2 linked regions of the Acetivibrio cellulolyticus CD2 genome follow. The protein of the gene in region 2 binds, or shares a complex with, the protein of the main gene of each other region. Links are inferred from orthologs where the notes say so. Each region holds a gene or a part of one and is shown on either strand. Other genes may lie near its edges.

The links. Proteins that work in one complex are often made in the same cells at the same time.
Region 1: ACECE_RS0210095 (region 2) and dnaX share a complex: the UniProt entries of both Bacillus subtilis proteins name them as parts of the DNA clamp loading complex. The link is inferred for Acetivibrio cellulolyticus CD2 from one-to-one orthologs.

The regions. Positions count from the first base shown.
Region 1 is NZ_JH556653.1:1,320,804-1,327,036, forward strand. What follows is about bases 243-3,159. They hold dnaX (DNA polymerase III subunit gamma/tau), read right to left. Parts: upstream 2,577-3,159; coding sequence 909-2,576; downstream 243-908. Other genes in these bases: recR (recombination mediator RecR), read right to left, coding at 243-272; ACECE_RS0207895 (YbaB/EbfC family nucleoid-associated protein), read right to left, coding at 290-634. Outside these bases: more of recR, read right to left, coding at 1-242; ACECE_RS31020 (hypothetical protein), read right to left, coding at 3,199-3,351; ACECE_RS0207910 (hypothetical protein), read right to left, coding at 3,465-4,721; ACECE_RS0207915 (lipopolysaccharide biosynthesis protein), read right to left, coding at 4,714-6,084; ACECE_RS0207920 (CpsD/CapB family tyrosine-protein kinase), read right to left, coding at 6,145-6,233. UniProt on the Bacillus subtilis protein: Part of the beta sliding clamp loading complex, which hydrolyzes ATP to load the beta clamp onto primed DNA to form the DNA replication pre-initiation complex.
Region 2 is NZ_JH556653.1:1,819,423-1,825,810, forward strand. Bases 3,445-6,388 are described here. They hold ACECE_RS0210095 (DNA polymerase III subunit delta' C-terminal domain-containing protein), read right to left. Parts: upstream 5,446-6,388; coding sequence 4,444-5,445; downstream 3,445-4,443. Other genes in these bases: ACECE_RS0210090 (PSP1 domain-containing protein), read right to left, coding at 3,569-4,444; ACECE_RS0210100 (YaaR family protein), read right to left, coding at 5,458-5,910; tmk (dTMP kinase), read right to left, coding at 5,947-6,388. In the rest of the region: ACECE_RS0210065 (nucleoside recognition domain-containing protein), read right to left, coding at 1-549; ACECE_RS0210070 (AbrB/MazE/SpoVT family DNA-binding domain-containing protein), read left to right, coding at 1,076-1,315; rsmI (16S rRNA (cytidine(1402)-2'-O)-methyltransferase), read right to left, coding at 1,454-2,296; ACECE_RS0210080 (tRNA1(Val) (adenine(37)-N6)-methyltransferase), read right to left, coding at 2,289-3,029; ACECE_RS0210085 (4Fe-4S binding protein), read right to left, coding at 3,164-3,334. UniProt on the Bacillus subtilis protein: DNA polymerase III is a complex, multichain enzyme responsible for most of the replicative synthesis in bacteria.

The DNA.
Region 1 (6,233 bases), 500 kb from region 2 along the record:
TCTCTGGCATCTTCAACAACACATATAACAGATTCATCTCTGGTGTTTGAACTGCACAGTGAACATATTTCACTATCCGTCAAATTGCCGCAAACACTGCAGTATTTAGTCTTTAGCTTCGCATCACTGATAGAACTTGCAAGCCTTTCAACCTTTTCAATAGGCATATTGAGTACATGAAAAGCCAATCTTTGGGCCGTTTTATGCCCAATTCCAGGTAACTTTTCAAACTCTTCAATAAGTCTTGCAACAGGTGCCGCATAAACACTCATTATAATCCATCCTTATATTAGAACAGTCCGGGTATACCACCTAATCCGCCTGTTATCTTGTTCATTTCTGAATTAACCATATCATCAGCTTTTCTAATAGCTTCATTTACGGCTGCCACAATCAAATCCTGAAGCATTTCAACATCATTAGGATCAACAACTTCAGGTTTAATAACAATTTCCTTTATTTCCTTCTTACCTGTTGCAACAACGGTAATTGCTCCACCACCTGCAGATGTTTCAATAGTCCTATCCTTCAATTCTTCCTGAAGCTTTTCCATATCCTTCTGCATCTTTTGTGCCTGCTTCACGAGATTATTCATATTTCCTCCTCCGAAGCCTGGAAAACCACCTTTTGCCATTTATAACCTACCTCCTGTTTTATACTAATTTAATAAGATACTATTAATTTTACACATCTTAACCTATTTCTTATTTATTAAGAATAAAATCAAGACACAATAAACATTATACATTAATATACGGTCAAAATACCAGTTCTTTTTAAATATTAGTCATATTTTATACACTTTTTATATTTTCATAAAGCTACTCATAAAGTTAACGTTTGCACCCTGCTTATTTTTAGGCAATTAGCAGCAAATCAGATTTATCCGCTTTTACATCTCAACCTTTTTATTCATCAATTATATTCAATGGTGTGTTTAATTTCTGTGCAATAGCATGTGCTTTCTCAACAAGTTCATCATTTTCATTACTGCTTCCTTCTTTATTCTCAATAATATCTCCACTATCAATGCATTTAACTCTTATCTCTCTTCCCAATCTCTTACTTGTATAATTCTCTAAGATTTCCGCATTTTCACTCTTTGATACATTGATTTTAAAATGGCTTCTTTCAGGTGGAAACACAATCCCCACAATTCTGCTGTCTATCTCAATAGCCTTAGTATCAAGGAGATAAGAAAACAGCGCCATTCTACCATTTTGTTTTAAATCATTTAATACATCTGCCCATATATCCAACCCTTTTAAGTTGCCTGCCAGGTTTTTAAGATCAATTTTACTATCGCTGGCAGCCATATTAGAGCTTTTATTCCCTGTATTTGGTTCATTGGGTCTATCGTTTTTTTTGCCATCAACATCATAGCTTCTTGATTCACCAGAACTTACCTTGACTCCATTTGCCAGCATATCGTTAATTTTCTTTTCAAGGAAATCAATTCTTTCATGCATACTGGCATCACCTGAATTAACACTATTCTCACAAAGCTTTATAAGAGCTACTTCCAACAAAACTCTGGCATGGGTTGACCACTTCATGGTGGCTTCGAGAGTTGAAAGCTCCTTAATAGCGGATGTTATCTCAATGTTTGACAGGCCTTGGCTCTGCGCTTTCATCCTTTGTATCATCTCTTTGGAAGCTTCAATTATTTCTTCCGGATTTCTGCTGGTACTGCAAATCAATAAATTCCTGTAATAGAGAACAAGGTCTGATACAAACTGTGTAATGTTTTTTCCATCCATAACCAGTACATTTATAAGATATAATACCTTTTCCACTTCTTTAGAATTAATAGCATCAACCATATCTGCAATAAATGTGTTGTTTACTATTCCCACAACTGACAGCACATCATCATAAGTCAAGTGCTTGTTACCAAGTGAAATACACTGGTCAAGAATACTGATAGCATCTCTTAATGCTCCATCAGACATCCTGGCTATAAGCTTTAACCCTTCATTTTCAATGCTTACTTCACTTGATTTTGCAATATGTTCAATTCTTTTTACAATACTTTCAACAGGAATTCTCCTGAAATCAAACCTCTGACACCTCGAAAGTATTGTTGCAGGTAGCTTGTGAGGCTCGGTCGTAGCAAGTATGAATACAACATGTCCAGGTGGCTCTTCCAAAGTCTTTAACAGGGCATTGAACGCGCCTGAGGAAAGCATATGAACTTCATCGATTATATATACCTTGTACCGGGCTTTTGATGGGGCATATACTACCTCATCCCTTATTTCCCTGACATTATCAACACTATTGTTTGAAGCCGCATCTATCTCAATTACATCAAGTAAACTGCCATTTAATATTCCCTTGCATATCTCACATTCATTGCACGGATCACCATTAGTAGAGTTCTCACAATTAATAGCTCTGGAAAATATTTTTGCCATAGTAGTCTTACCGGTACCCCTTGTCCCGCAAAAAAGATACGCATGAGCTATTCTTCCTACAGAAATACTATTTTTAAGAGTCTTTACAACATGCTCCTGTTCAACAACGTCTTCAAAAACCATTGGACGCCATTTCCTGTAAAGCGCTAAGTAAGACAAGCTTCTTCCCCCTAACTTCCGGCATATTCTACATAAATATATTATATAAATAAATAAGCTATTTAAAGGATTTTTAAATAGCTGTGCACTGTAGATGAAAAACTCTAAAACTAAATTTAAAATGCTTTTCATCTATATTTATTAAAATGTTTAGTTTTTTATAAATTTAATTGGCCGTGCACCCATCTTTGACAGGTTTCTACAAGCGTTACCTATGTAGTTAGCTCTAACCAGGCATTCCCACGGCACATGAAAGTGCTCGCTTACCGCTGCTTCCTTCCGAACCTGACGGGGTTCACGGGGTTTCATTGCGCAGGACCCGGTTTTCATTACCACTTACATAGGGCAGACCATACAAAAACAAGCCTGAGACAGGAATTCAATCCTGCTATAGCGGATTGCAGGTACAGGGCACCGCTACCTCCCCATCTAGCACGACCAAAGATTAACTATAAATAAAAACTCCGGAACATCGAGTCCCTACGTTTTTTGCCTCTTTCACTTCGCTTCAAAGAGGCGGAATAAAATACGCGTTTCTGCGTACTTAAGATATTATACTCAATAATCGGACATACTGCAAGACATTTTATTTAAATACTTGGATGAACTTTTATCCAATAAGCTATCTATTACCTTTAAATCTCTCATCTTCATGTATTTCAGTCTTCGCAGTATTGCTTTCTATAAAATTCGAATAGAACTTTGTATACTTATCCAGGATCTTCCTATCCCTTTCACTAAGTTCCGTCAATAAATACTTTTTATACTTATCCATTTTATCACATCCATTCATAGTTTCTACTATATTTAAAATATGAAAATTGAATTTGTATTATTCAAATATATATTTCTAAATATGGTAAAATCCTGTGAAATTATCTGCAGTATTTATTGAGCTTCCAAATACTTTTTCTTGAAACTTCTCAGATATAAGCTTTTCTTTATAGGCTCTTTAACACCAACCTTTTCATCGGAATAAAAATTAGCATATCCAATGAGCATATAGAAAACGAACATGCTGGCACTGATATCAAGAAGGTGGTTAAAAGTAAAAATAGCATTTAAGTAAAGTGTAAAATATAAGCCCCTTGTATTTTTTACGCCTGCATAAAGTAATGTAACAAAAGATATTAATCCAAACAAACCCATCTCCAAAAATATTTTGAGCTGATCACCATGTATGACAGGGAAAGCACTTTTTATATAGTACTTATCAGTCCTTAAAAAATACGTAGTAAATCCAAACCCTCTTTTCAAATTAATCCCACGATCTAGAAGTGATGCTAAAAAATCAGTTCTTCCTGAGGTAAAACCATTGATGCTAGTGCCAAAATTTCTGACAAAAAATCCTTCAAGCATATGTGCCGTAGAGCGATAAGCCAGGAAGTATAAAAACCCAACTACCAATATATTGCCCAAAACCGCTAATATGACAATAGCATTCTTTTTCTTAGAAGTCATTTTGAGCCTCATGAATAACCAAACTCCAAAAACGCTCATTAGTGCCATAAGAACTTCAAACCTTTTCATAGCAAAGATTGCAAAAATAATACTAACAACAAATTTAAAGTATTTCTTCTCGAACAAAAAGAACACAGCGAGCATACCAAATACTTGGGAATATTCACATTCATAAGGTGAATAGGATTTTAAGAAGTTAACACTTAAGATACCTGGTATTGATAACTTTGAAGCAAAACGGATAATAAACATAAGTATATAAATAACCAATATATAATCTATAAGTTTATTGAACTGTTCCTTCTCCAAAATCTTAAGACAAACACAAAATATCAACGGACAACACATAAATAACAGCTCAATATATGTTCTCTTAAGTAAAGCTCTCTCAAAAAACACCTGTATTATCATAGAGTACACACCTAAAAAGAGGATAATATAGAAATAATATTTATACCCTTTAGCCGCATGTAATATATCTTTTAACTTTATACCATCTTTACATATTACTAAAAAAGACATGAAAATCACTAAAATAAATGCCCCATATTTAGCATATTTCAGCTTTGCATGCATATCCCCCATTAAAATAGCAGTATGCACTATTAAAAGCTGCACAATAACCAATAAGGAATACTTGCTGACTCCACTCTTCGGATTTAAATGGTAGATCCATTTATTCAACCAAATTAGCCCCTTTCTCATTTTCTTTCCTCATTGCACTTAAAGTTCTTACCGTAATTATCGGCAAAACAATCGATAGCAAGAGATTGCTTATAATCAATGATAATATAACACCACTAAGACCTAAGGAAAAATAATTAGTCAAAACATAGCTAAGTGGTATGTTCATTACTGCACCTACTATTGTTAAAACAAGCTGAGATTTTAATTTCCCAACTCCATTGCAAAAAGATGTAAATATTACATTCCAACTTAATTGAATAACATATATGCAATAAAAAATAACATGGGTTAAAGAATAGTCCAACTCTCTTCCAATCCATAAATAAATCAGAAGCTTCAATGCCAGTGCAATAACAAAAAGGAAAATAGCAATTGGAATTAAAAACTGTATCATTTTTTTAATTGTATTAGATATCCAGTCGACATCTTTTTGGGCATAGTGATGAGTAAACGCCGACCATAAAGGTGCCGTCACACCAGTAAACAGTATATATACAACCAAAAAAGGTTTGTTTACAATCTGATATACCGAAACATATTGGGGTCCTAAAAACTGTGTAATAACTATATTATCTGCTGACATCAGAATCAAAGACGATAACTGAACAAACAAAAAGGTAACTCCAACATTCAGCAAATCCTTCATATAAACAAACTTTACATTTTTTAATGAAGGGATAATATCACGATACTTCTTTTTAAAAAGATACACGGATAAGAAAATATATGACAGATTTGTAGCAACCAAATAGCTCGATGCCAAATAAAAAATACTATTATAGCTGAACCTTTTAATCAGTAATATTGTCGGTATATATAATAAATTAAATATGAAGGCTCTGAAATCATAAAGAGCAGAGTCATGTTTTGCATACATAACTGCATTTAACAATGAGAAATAGAAAGATAAAAGGAATAACGGAATAGCAATGCTCATTAAAAACTTAAGTTCTGATCCTATCGTCTTATCTACATTGAAAATTACAGAATAATCAAATAACCTTACTACAAAAAACGAAATAACCATCAATATAAATATGAAAATACCAAACAGAACATAAGCAGTACTTACATATTCTTTGGCCTTGACTGAATCATTATTGGCATACGCTTCAGTTAATTTATTTCTAAGACCGTTAGATATACCAAGATCAACAACTATAAGCATATTAAATATAGAAAGAATCGTCATCCAAACGCCATATCTTGTCTGATCCAAATAAGGATAGGCTAACTTTACTACCAGAAAACCCAAAGCCAAAACAACAAATCTTATAATAGGTGCTATAATTGAATTCTTTTTAACCTTATCCTTAGTAAATATCAGTCCCTTTACCTTACCAATTACTACCTCATACATTTTGTACTTCTCACCTTTCAATAAATTAACCCGAAGAGGCTATCTTTTGTAAACATTCTCTTAAGTTCTTAAAATTGCACCGATAATATTCGCATTTACACTTTGAAGAAGTGATTTGGTTTCCAATACTTCTCCTGCACGACTCTTAG
Region 2 (6,388 bases):
TGTGATTATGCCTGCAATAGATGCACAAATAGTAGCAACCCATATAGTACCTATTATTTCGGCCGGATTGTTTGAACCTGCTGCTGAACGAACTGCTATAACCGTGGCCGGAATAAATTGTATACACGCCGTATTCAAGACAAGAAACATGCTCATTTCATTTGTTGCAGTTTCTTTATTTTTATTAAGCTTTTGTAAGTCACCCATAGCTTTTAACCCTAAAGGAGTAGCCGCATTACCAAGCCCTAAAAAATTTGCAACAAGATTCATAACTACAGCGCCTGATGCAGGATGGTCTTTGGGGATACCAGGAAATAAGAATTTTAGAACAGGCCGTACAGTTCTTGAAAGTATTCTAATCATTCCGCTCTTTTCAGCCACTCCCATTAACCCTGTCCAAAGGCACATTATCCCCAGCAAACCTATACTAAGGTCTATGGCATTTTTTGAAGAATCTACTACAGCCTGTGTAACTGCATCAACTCTTCCATTTATAATTCCAACAATAATACCAAAAACCAGCATTCCAAACCAAATATAATTAAGCAAAACAAAAACCCCATATTGTTTAGTACATACCCTAAATAATTTATATGAGGCTCCGAATATTTATATTCTATAATACTGACCGTTAAATCAAATATAGTTTTTTCATATTATCACAAATATAAACTATTTTGTTAGATACTTTACCATTATGGTTTTTCGTCCCAGCAACATTTTGTTGCTATTTTAAGTTAACCTAAATTCAAAATCCTTTTTTGGAATCAGTTTGATTACCCATAGATATTTAGCTTTGCCAGTTAATTCTTGGGATTGAAACGGTAGTTAATGTAATACTATGTAATTTACAGTGTCTATATCGAATTAATTACAGATTGCTATCTTCCTTCTCGTAAGCCTATTGTATCAGTTTTATGTTAAAACATGTAGTATTAAATTACAATTTAACCACAAATTATTACTGCATTTTTTTGAAATTTTTTAAATTACGTGTTGACTATTATTGGCATTTATGGTACTATAAAAATGCAAAGTTTGTCGAATACTGTAATATTTGAAGGAGGATTCAATGATGAAATCTACTGGTATTGTAAGAAAAGTTGATGAATTAGGAAGGGTTGTACTGCCTATCGAGTTAAGAAGGACTTTAGACATTGCTGAAAAGGACGCTCTTGAGATTTATGTAGACGGCGCTACTATAATTCTTAAGAAGTATGAACCAGCTTGTATTTTCTGTGGCAATGCAAAGGATGTTGCTGTTTACAAAGGCAAAAACATCTGCCCTGACTGCATGAGAGAATTAAAGAAATAATAATTTCTTAAATAAACGGGGTTTGTTTACGAACAAACTCCTTTTATTTTGTTCATTTTTGTCGAAAAAAACATGATTTAATTTTTTAAAAGCTCCGAAATAGCTAAAGTTATATTTTGATCATTCCTAAATAGTATTTTACAATAGTCCATTATATACTTCTCGTTTGCTTATTCCTCTATCCTCCGCAACTTTCTTCATGGCATCCTTCTTATCAAGTCCTTCGCTTATGTATAATTTCATATGTTCTTCAAGACTCATAGTATTCCAGTCTTTTTTCCGGCTTTCAAACACAACCTCTTCACTAATACCTTCGACCATCAGAACAAATTCTCCTTTCGGAGATTCATTGTCGTATTTTTCTATTGCACTTTCCAGGTCGCACCTTATAATTTCCTCAAACCTTTTGGTAAGTTCACGGGCAAAAACTATCTTCCTGTTACCAAACGCATCATACAAATCCTTTAATGTATGTATCAGCTTATGAGGAGCTTCATAAAAGACTATAGTTCTTACCTCATTTTTAAGTGAAGCAAGTCTCTCTTTCCTCGCTCTTTTGTTCATTGGCAAAAAACCTTCGAACGCAAACCGACCTGCAGGAAGTCCCGAAATCACCAAACCTGTAACTGCGGCAACTGGTCCAGGTATCATTGTAACTTTGATATCGTTTTCAATACAAAGCTTTACAAGGTCTTCACCGGGATCTGATATTCCAGGAGTACCTGCATCTGATACCAGTGCAATATTTTTTCCTTCCAGGAGCTGGTTTATAAGGTAATTTCCTTTTTCCTTCTTGTTATGCTCATAATAGCTTACAAGACTTTTTTTAATTTCAAAATGATTTAAAAGCTTGATAGTTTGCCTCGTATCCTCTGCTGCAATAAAGTCAACTTCCCTAAGAGTTCTTATGGCCCTAAATGTTATATCTTCAAGATTTCCTATAGGGGTTGCAACAAGGTACAGCATTCCTTTGTTATTCAATTTCGGTTACCTCTCTACAATATATTTCATTAATTTCTTTTGAGTAATTTCCGTTTCCATCATAGACATAGAGCGGATCCATCATTTTCAATTGAGGACGTCCCTGCCTCGAGCCTTTAATCAAAATGAGGTTTGGCTTTTTGTAAGGAGTTGGATGTACAAATCTTATGTACTTCGGCTCAATTGTATATTTCCTCATAAACCAGATTATATCTGCAAGTCTGTCAGGCCTATGAACCATTGCGAACTGTCCGCCTGATACTAAAAGCTTTGAAGCAGACTTTACAACATCCTCCAAAGAACACAATATTTCATGTCTGGCTATAGCCTTGGTATCTCTAATATTTATAAGGCCTCCACCCTGATTCATGTACGGAGGATTTGATACAACAACATCAAAACTTGATGCTCCAAAGCGTCCAACACTTTCTTTTATATCACCGCATACTATCTTGACACGATCTTCAAGGCAATTCATCTTTACACTTCTATCTGCCATTTCTGCAATGTCTTCCTGAATCTCAAGACCAACTATAGATTTTGCCTCGGTCTTCCCAGCTAGAAGTATGGAAATAATTCCAGTACCGGTACCTAAATCAATAACGGAATTTCCTTTTTTTACATCAGCGAAATTTGCAAGCAGCACTGCATCAAGCCCAAAACGAAAGGCTTTATCTTTCTGTATAATCTTCAAACCCTTATATTGCAGGTCATCTATATTTTCATTTTCCATTAATTTAATATTCAAAACAAAATCAGCCACCCAAAACGATATTAAAAAATCAATAATGCTAAGTGCATTGATATGCGCAGCAAAAAAGGAGCCAGTTTAAGGCCAAACCCCACTAGACTCCCCATTTACTAATATTATTTTTGCTTAGGAGCATCTACAGGACAAACATTTGCACAAGCTCCGCATTCTATGCAAGCACTTTCATCAATTACATAACTGCTATCACCTGCTGAAATACAGGAAACAGGGCACTCTGGTTCACACGCGCCACAACTGATACATGCTTCAGTTATAAAATATGCCATCTTAGGTACACCTCCTAATAATTATTATCTTAAAAATCGCCAAAACTGCCTTTTTATTTTATCACCAATCTTCAATAAATGAAACTACTTTTTTCGAAATTGGCCTACAATTTTCATAACTAACCCATTTATTCCAGAAAATTATAGTTTCCCATCGAAAAAAGCTTAAATACATTCTTTTGAAGTCAAGGTTTTTGGCGTAATAACTAACCAAACTTTAAACTTGAAAAATTTCTAATCTTCAAGCTGCTTTAATTCTTCAATACTTATTCCCGGTTCTATTTCATCGTGACTAACTGCATCTTTAATTATCTTCACCTGACTTGCATTATATACCTTCAAATCAGTCTCATTACCTTTATCAAGTTTTACTTTTACTAATTCCTTAAGAAGACTTATTCCCATTACAACACCTTGACCATCAGGAGTTTCAACAATGGCTCCTTCTTTTGGAACTCTTGTTATTATTTCTTCATAGGCATCCTGCTCGTATTTCAAACAGCACATAAGTCTGCCGCATGCACCTGATATTTTTGTAGGATTTAATGATAACCCTTGTTCCTTAGCCATCTTAATAGAAACCGGCTGGAAGTCTCCCAAAAATGCGTTGCAGCACAGAACTCTTCCGCATACGCCAAGGCCGCCCATCATCTTGGACTCATCCCTAACACCTATTTGACGGAGCTCAATTCTTGTCCTGAAAACCGATGCAAGGTCCTTTACAAGTTCCCTGAAATCAACTCTTCCATCTGCTGTAAAGTAAAACAAAACCTTATTATTATCAAATGTGTATTCAACATCTATTAACTTCATTTCAAGCTTGTGATCATTTATTTTTTGCAGACATATATCAAAAGCTTCTTTTTCTCTTCTTGCATTCTCTTCATAGTGCTTTTTGTCTTCCTCATCCGCTACTCTTATCACTTTCTTAAGCGGTGCAACTATTTGGTCCTCAGGTACCTCCGTATTTGGAACTACAACAAGTCCAAACTCTATACCTCTTGCAGTTTCTACAATAGCATTTTCGTTTAACTTTATTTCCAAATCACCCGGATCAAAATAATAAATCTTACCGGCTCTTTTAAACCTTACCCCAACCACCTTTACCATTATATCTTTTCCTCCTGAAGTTTCATCAGCATAACTTCTATAACAAGTTGATAATTGGCATTCTGTTTTATATTTCTACGTGCTTCTTCGATCGCAGCTATATTTCCAATTAGTTTACCTATCTTAAATCCATCCACATTCTTTAATATAATATCCTTTTTATCTGAATTAATCAATATATTTTCATTTCCAGACTTTTTGGCAATTAATAAATCCCTATAAAACAATAACATTATATCCAATATTGAATCTACATTATCTTTATTTTCCTCAAAAAAATCATAAATATCAAAAATACATATAAGTTCTGAGTTTTTTAATTTCAGTATCACTTCAATGGCTTTATCCCTATTTAAGCGAAAATCCTCAGACTCTATAAGGGTAAGAGCTTTCCCCGGCACACCGTCAGCGTAGGAAACAATAAAATCAATTCCCTCCAACTCTTTTAATTCTTTTTTAAGAATACAGGATTTTACTTCTTCATCAGTATTCTTCCTGAAGTTGTATATAATACTGCGTGATCTTATAGTCTCCAGCAAACTGTTACTATTTGAGGTAGTCAAAATTATTACTGCATATCCCGGAGGTTCTTCCAATGTCTTAAGAATACAATTCTGTGCCTGAACTGTCATCTTGTCTGCCTCAGCAATCAGATATACCTTTTTACCTGAATACATCGGCCTGATGCATATATCCTGCTGCATCCTTCTGATATCATCAACACTAATGCTTGCCCCTTCAGCCTCAACAACATAGAAGTCAGGATTGTTACCACTACTAAAAAGGTGGCATGGCTGGCAATTTTCACATCGTTCTACAGAATTGCGCCCACTACAAAGAAGGGTGGATGCAAAAATTCTTGCCACCATCCTTTTACCGATACCCTCAGGTCCCGAAAAAATATAGGCATGTCTCGCGGAATCATCCCTTAAGACTGCTTTCAAGCTGCTTACAACTTCATTTTGTCCGATAATATCGCTGAAATTCACGTTGCACCCCATATTTTCGAAATCTTACAGAGAAATATCCAGAACCAACCCTCGTATGTCCTCTATCCTCTGTAAAATTTTAATGTTATCCTTTTCTTTGCTTAAAACATCTTTTGTAAGTTCTTCAAGTTCAGAGTTAATTTTTTTTACAGTCGCATATACCCTATGTCTTCCTCTCCGGTCAATGAAGCTTTCCTTGGAGAACTTATGTGAATTATTCAAGGTCTCATCAAGAAATTCGGATATAAGCTTTTTATATATCTTAAGTTCCCTTACATCTACCTTTTTCCCAAGCTTTTCTCCCTGGTCCGAAATCTGGTTTATCAGCTGTTTAATCCGCTCTTCAACGTTGTGCTCTTCAACCCGTTTGAGTTGGCTTCCAAAAGCGCTGCCATTGGTATCTGAAACTTTCTTCTGTTCACTGCCCGACACCTCAGCTATATTGGTTGAACTGTTCAAACCTTCACTTATCTTCATAAGCACCACTCCGTTTTATTCGAGTTTTGGCAAGCCTTAAGAAAATTTGTCCAAATACGCTTTAACATCCGAGAATATCTCTTCAATATTTCTGTTGCTTTCAATAGCCTTTATTCTATCAGGGTACATTGATGCCAATTTTTTATAACCATTATATACTTTTCTATGAAAATCCATTGCTTCCCGCTCTATTCTGTCGGCACCCGTAGATTGAATTCTCCTCTCCAGGGCAACCTCCGGATCAATGTCAAAAAATAGAGTTACATCAGGCATAATGCCATCTAATGCGATCCTGTTTACTCTTTCGATCAATTCAATATCTATATTTCGGCCAAACCCCTGATATACATAACTTGAGTCTATAAACCTATCGCAAATTACAACTTTTCCCTCTGAAAGCGATGGTTTTATAAGCTCATTAACCAACTGAGCACGTGCTGATGCATACAGCATCATTTCCGTTATATACGCCATATCC